Linked DNA regions of Saccharophagus degradans 2-40. The protein of the gene in region 2 interacts with the protein of the main gene of each other region in a pairwise test. Links are inferred from orthologs where the notes say so. Each region holds a gene or a part of one and is shown on either strand. Other genes may lie near its edges. The genes, in order: dprA and recA.

Region 1 (3,217 bases), 1.6 Mb from region 2 along the record:
TAGAGCGACCGCCGCCGCCTTCTGGCCTTTGCCAAGAATCTTCAACAAAAGTTTCTTTGCCGTCCACCGCAGCCAAGACTTGGCAGATTTTGTCCTGCAGGTTTAATAGGTAGGCTTTAACGGCTTGCTTATTGGATGCAGTCATAATTTGCGCTTATTTTTATGTATTGATTTCGGGTGATATACCTAGGCGCGTATAATCGCGTCTGTATACAAATCGCGTATTACCGATGGCGTGCTGCGCCCGCCCACCACGCCAGTCGCGTAGGATAAAGCTTCTTTTGCAAAATAGCGACGCACCTGCATTTGGCTTTTAGCGGCACTTAGCCCCATAGGGTTGGCCGAAGTAGACACAATGGGCCCACCAAAACCTTCGCACAGGGCTTTAACAATTGGGTGATTACTCACTCTTACGGCGACAGTGGCGTGCTTGCCTGTAACCATGGGCGATACGCGCCCTTTATGCGGTATAAGCCAGGTGTTGGCACCCGGCCAGCTGGCTTCAAGCTTTTGGTAGTATTCTGGCTCTAGGTCGTGCAGCAAAAAATCCAGCTGCTCAATAGATGCCGCCACCAATATAAGGCCTTTGTGAACTGGGCGTTTTTTAAGGCGTAAGATTTTTTCTACAGCATGGTCGTTGTCTGGGTCGCAACCCAAGCCCCATACCGCTTCTGTTGGGTAAGCAATTACACCACCTTGCAACAAGGTGCGTACACACTGAGTCAACTTGGGTACAGCTCGCCAATTATTCATAGGTACCATTAATTTGTAGTCGTCATTTGTATTAGGGCACGACGCAGTATGCCAATTCAGTTTGGCCAATCTGTTTGTGTGCAAAAAGTAAGAATGTGCCTGTTACCCTTATACAACCGCCTTTTACAACCCTATAGGAAAAGCTGTAAAGGTAAACTCACTAACAGCTAGCTTACAGGCGAAGTATTAGGAACATGCTTAGAAAGTCGGCAAAAATACGCTAAATGGGGGCTAAGAACAAGGGTGCTAGCTAGCGAAGTATAAGCGATTGGCCACTAGCGCAACCGCATATAGCCTGCACCCAAGTTGGCCACTAAGCCTTTTAGCTCCATGGTGAGCAAACAAGACATAACTTCGCCAATGGGCTTTTTGGTGCGCTCGGCTAAAGCGTCGATGGGGGTTGGGCTGTAATCTAGTTTTGCCAGTACATCGTCTTCTAAATCGTTAGCTATAAGCTCGTCGTGTTTTGGCAAACTATTTTCTGCGGGCTGCTTGTAAATATCTAATAAATCGCGCTGGCGCGATAAGAAGCCGCCTAGCTCATCGACAATATCTTGCGAGGTTTCTACCAACTTGGCGCCTTCTTTTATTAATGCGTGGCAACCACGACTTAAAGGGTTGTGGATGGAGCCAGGCACCGCAAACAACTCTCTGTTTTGCTGCAATGCATAGCGCGCAGAGATAAGAGAGCCACTTTTTACCGCCGCTTCGACCACCACCACACCAAAACTTAAACCGCTAACTATACGGTTTCGCTGTGGAAAGTTTTGCGGTTGTGGGTCGGTACCCAAGGGGAACTCACTTACTATTGCACCACCGTTAGCAATAATTTCGCTAGCTAATGCGCTATTGCGCTGGGGGTAAACGCTATCTATGCCGGTACCAATTACTGCAATGGTACGGCCTTTAACTTTAACGGCGCCCTCGTGCGCGGCGGCATCAATACCCATAGCCAAGCCACTGGTAATGGTAAAACCCGATTTTGCCAAATCGGAGCCAAAGGCCTGAGCAGTGTCGCGGCCAGCAGGCGTGGGCTTGCGGCTGCCCACAATGGCCACCTGAGGAAAGTTTAAACTCGCCGGGCAACCTTTGACGTACAGCAATGGCGGCGTACGTTTTATTTCGCGCAGTAACTCTGGGTAGGCGGTGTGGTCAGTATCTACTAGGGTAATGTCGTTTTTTTGCAGCCAATCCATATCCCGCTGCACCTGCTGCACAGCCATAGAGGCAGATTTTTGGCTGCGTACCAACGCTAGGGTATCGAGGGCTTCTTGCGAGAGAAATGGTTTAAGTGCTTCGGGTGAGGCTTGCAGCGCAGAGTGTATGCTAGGAAAGCGATCTAACAACTGCCAGTATGTGGCCGCACCTACACCTGGTAGGCGAGTAAACAGTATGAGCTCTTCAATTGAACTAAGCATATTTTCATCCGTGATTGGTTTACAGCCGTTGAGAATACCTTTTATTAAGGTTACCAACGCTTACCCTTTATTGTCATTATGCTTCGAGCATTTTGGCGGCCCTAGTGCCTTTTTTACGCCTAAAGTACAAATAAAAACGCCAGCTTTCGCTGGCGTTTTTATTTGTATGACAACTACTTATGGGTTGCGTACTTTATCTTTTACCGAAATGCCGCGCTCCGCTTCTAATATTAAGCCAAAGCTTACTTTCTCGAAGGTGCGGAAAATCATCAAAACACCGGCACGCTCATCGGGCAAAGTTACTCTATCTTTACTCACTCGGTCGCGTATAACACCGCCACGCTTGTAAACGGCAAGTACCGTGCCTGCTGTCATGCCTTCGCGCTCGCCGCGGTTTATAACAACAACGTCCATTTTACCCACTTGGGTTAAACCGCCTTCAACCGCCAAAATGACACCTTCGGTTTCGGTGTTAGGGGCCGATGGGAAGAAAGTCGAGTCGATGGGGCGTTCTTCTTGGCGCAAGAAGCGGTCGCCGATACGCACTTCTTCTGTGGTGCGAGAAACACTTAAGGTGCCAATTTCAATATCGTCTTTTGCATCGTTATCGTCTTCTACACGCATTAATGATGCAGTAGCGATATCGAGCGCCTGTACACCCAAAATCTCTTTGGTTTCTGGGTCTTTAAAGATTTCACCCTGACGGTAAATACCGTACACCGTGCCGCGCTCGGCAAAATTGCCGCGACCGTAGATTTTATCGCCAGCGCCTACCAATAAGTGCTGATCTAAACCAGAAAGCACATAGGGCGCGCCTACAAAATCGTTTTCGCCAACCACGCGGCTGCGTGACAAAAAGCTGTTAATTTTTTCGAGCGGGATCGTTTCAATGGCCTCTTCAGCAGATAAAACGCGCGCCTGAGGCGACATTTTATAAACGCGGCCGCTGGTATCGAGCGTTAAACGTGGTTTGCCATCTACATAGATCAAGCGAATTACGTCGCCAGGGTAGATAAGGTGCGGGTTTTCAATTTGGGCATTTACAT
Region 2 (3,193 bases):
AGTCACACTGGTCAAAATTCCACCCAAACGCAACCCTACATACAGTTTAGATACTGCTATTCTTATATCAACCAACCACCAGTATAGATGTATCTGATATGCCCTATATAAAAAGAGATAGCCAAGGCAACATTACCGAGCTTTTAGATGCGCCTCGCACAGGCGATGAGGAGCGTTTGCCCGCTGACAATCACGAAGTAGTCGCTTTTTTAAACAAAGGCGAAGACGACGCTGTACTTAAAGAGCTACAAAACTCTGACAGGGAAATAGCAAGGGTTACGGAGGACTTAATTTATTTACTAGTGAACAAACAGGTTATTTTATTTACAGAGCTGCCAGAGCCAGTGCAGCAGAAGCTGCTAAAAAGAGAAAGGCTGCGCTCTGAGCTCTCTAGTAATGAGGTTTCGTTTTTGGATGATGAGGATACTATTTGAAGGTGTTTTTTGAAAACACTGTATAAGAAAGGTACTAGGTTGGGCTTAGAAAGGAGTAAGCACCCCGTAATTGCTATTCAAATGTACAGCCGGCCACTACCCGCTCTGCTTCTTGGTGTGTAAAGCCTCTATAGCGCAAAAACTGCATTTGTTTCATTCTGCTTTTGTAGTCTTCTGCCGGCACACCAAATTTCTTTTGCCATACGTGTGTGGCAGTTTCTAACCAAGTGTCGATTTGCTCAATACAGTTAGACGCAAGTTCGCTAGAAATGCCCTTTTCTTGTAGATCACGCATTACTCGCTCGCGACCAAAGCCTTTTGACTGGCGAACACGCACATACATTTCAGCAAAGCGCTCATCACTTAGGTAATTTAAGCCAACCAATTCGCCTACAAGTGTATTTAGAAGCTCTTCATCAACGGGGAATTTTTGCTTGAGTTTAGTGCGTAACTCATACTCGCTGTGCTCGCGCCTGGCCAATAGGCCTAGCGCAGCATTTTTAACAGAGGGGTAATCCATACAAATAGAAAAACTAAAGAGGTTAATATAGCGAGAACAGAATTACTCCTGCTCTGCGCTCTCTTCTTCAACTTCAGCGCCTTCTTTAGCTACAGGCTTAATATCGCCCAGTAATTCCGCCTTTATTTTTTGCTCTAAGAACTCGGCAACTTCTTTGTTATCGCGAAGGTATTGCATAGCATTTGCTTTACCCTGGCCAATTTTATCGCCGTTATAGCTATACCAAGCACCAGCTTTATCAATTAAACCAAGCTTAACACCAAAGTCTACAATCTCGCCCAAGCGGTTTATGCCCTGACCATACAAAATTTGAAACTCGGCTTGCTTAAAGGGTGGCGCAACTTTATTTTTAACAACTTTAACGCGCGTATCCGAGCCAACAACCTCATCGCCCTCTTTAACTGAGCCAATGCGACGGATATCTAAACGAACCGAAGAGTAGAACTTCAGCGCGTTACCACCGGTAGTGGTTTCTGGGTTGCCGAACATCACACCAATCTTCATACGAATTTGGTTAATAAAAATTGCTAAACAGTTAGCGTTTTTAATGTTGCCCGTAATTTTTCGCAGTGCTTGCGACATTAATCGCGCTTGCAAACCAACGTGGTGGTCGCCCATATCGCCTTCGATTTCGGCCTTGGGAGTAAGCGCCGCCACGGAGTCGACAACAAGCACATCTACAGCGCCAGAACGAACCAACATATCGGCAACTTCTAAGGCCTGTTCACCGTTATCTGGCTGAGAAATAATTAGGTCGTCTACATTTACACCAAGCTTTTCGGCGTATACAGGGTCTAGTGCATGCTCGGCATCAACGAAAGCACAAGTGCCACCTTGGCGCTGCGCTTCTGCAATAACTTGAAGGGTTAGCGTGGTTTTACCTGAAGATTCAGGGCCGTAAATCTCAACAATACGTCCTTTGGGCAAGCCACCTATACCTAAGGCCACATCTAAACCGAGTGAACCGGTTGAAATAGCAGGCATTTTTTCTCTGCCTTTATCGCCAAGGCGCATAACCGTGCCCTTACCGAACTGGCGATCAATTTGAGAAAGTGCAGCTTCTAACGCTTTTGATTTACTGGCATCCATAACTAACCCCTTTAAAATATAATCTTGGCAGCTGAAAACATCCCGTCTCACCTACCCTTAAACCCCGTTTTGCGCATTGCGCTGCAACCCAATTGGTTGCGACTGAGGAAAGAATACGACAAAAATACTGTACACGCAAACAGTAATAGTTTTTTATACAGTAAAATTTAACTTTGCTCACACAGGTGAATCAATTTTAGCAACGCAAAGTTTACACTTTGCTCGCGCACATCGTGCCTATCGCCCTCAAAGTGCACGGTTGCAGCCTGCAGAGTATCTGCAGCGCCCCAGGCAAAGCACACGGTGCCCACGGGCTTATTCGGGGTGCCGCCATCTGGCCCAGCTACCCCACTTACAGCTACCGCATAATTGGCCGCCGAGTGCTGTATAGCCCCTGCCGCCATTGCCAAGACCACCGGCTCACTCACCGCACCATGGGCCTCGATTAATGCTGAAGGCACACCTAAAAGCTTAGATTTTATACGATTGCTATAGGTTATATAACCCGCCTCAAACCAAGCCGAACTGCCCGGCACCAGAGTAATTGCCTGCCCAATACCCCCGCCAGTACAAGACTCTGCGGTAGTTACGGTGTGTTTTGGCCCACGTAAAAGCTGGCCTAAACGCTCGGCTAGAAGATAAGTAGATTCAGTCATGGGCAAGAACATAGGGCAACTGTGATTAACTTGCAATGGCTTTTTCTTGCTACACTTTTACAACCTTTAAGGTTGCGCCCTTCCGCTTAAACACTTTTAGGCATTAGCTAAAACACTAAACCTAAAGCATGGGTATAATGGCGTAATAAGACTAGTTGAAATGGAGATTTACAGCAGTGAAAAAGCTGATATTTAAGTGTGTTGTGGTTGTGGTGCTGGCCCTTGGGGCCTCGAACTACATGATGTATATAATGACAGGGAAGCTGCCTTTCTCTACAGAAAGCCTACCTAGCTTTTCTAGCCCCAGCTTACCGACTTTTGCCGAGGGGAAAACCACCGCATATAAATGGACTGACGCAAACGGGGTAGTCCACTACTCCTCCGAGCCGCCACCCAACCCTGCAGAATCTGCCGTAAAAATGGAAGTAGACCCGAATGTAAACCTCATACAAGGCATTAAAGAGGAGCCCACCATTGCAGGGGAAACCGATACT

What was found.
Region 1: the proteins of recA (region 2) and dprA interact in binary tests that used the Bacillus subtilis proteins (3 or more experiments, as listed by UniProt). The link is inferred for Saccharophagus degradans 2-40 from one-to-one orthologs.

What each region holds. Positions count from the first base shown.
Region 1 is NC_007912.1:25,685-28,901, reverse strand. What follows is about bases 101-2,995. They hold dprA (DNA-processing protein DprA), read right to left. Parts: upstream 2,172-2,995; coding sequence 1,029-2,171; downstream 101-1,028. Other genes in these bases: SDE_RS00120 (LysM peptidoglycan-binding domain-containing protein), read right to left, coding at 2,349-2,995; SDE_RS00130 (L-threonylcarbamoyladenylate synthase), read right to left, coding at 187-753; hemF (oxygen-dependent coproporphyrinogen oxidase), read right to left, coding at 101-145. Outside these bases: more of hemF, read right to left, coding at 1-100; more of SDE_RS00120, read right to left, coding at 2,996-3,217. UniProt on the Bacillus subtilis protein: Protein that helps load RecA onto ssDNA during transformation. Binds cooperatively to circular ssDNA, is able to bridge different segments of DNA. Favors the loading of RecA onto SsbA- or SsbB-coated ssDNA and formation of RecA-DNA filaments.
Region 2 is NC_007912.1:1,650,958-1,654,150, reverse strand. The notes cover bases 21-2,891. They hold recA (recombinase RecA), read right to left. Parts: upstream 2,044-2,891; coding sequence 997-2,043; downstream 21-996. Other genes in these bases: SDE_RS06740 (DUF4124 domain-containing protein), read left to right, coding at 2,876-2,891; SDE_RS06745 (CinA family protein), read right to left, coding at 2,211-2,699; SDE_RS06755 (regulatory protein RecX), read right to left, coding at 508-954; SDE_RS06760 (hypothetical protein), read left to right, coding at 99-434. In the rest of the region: more of SDE_RS06740, read left to right, coding at 2,892-3,193. UniProt on the Bacillus subtilis protein: Multifunctional protein involved in homologous recombination, DNA repair and competence.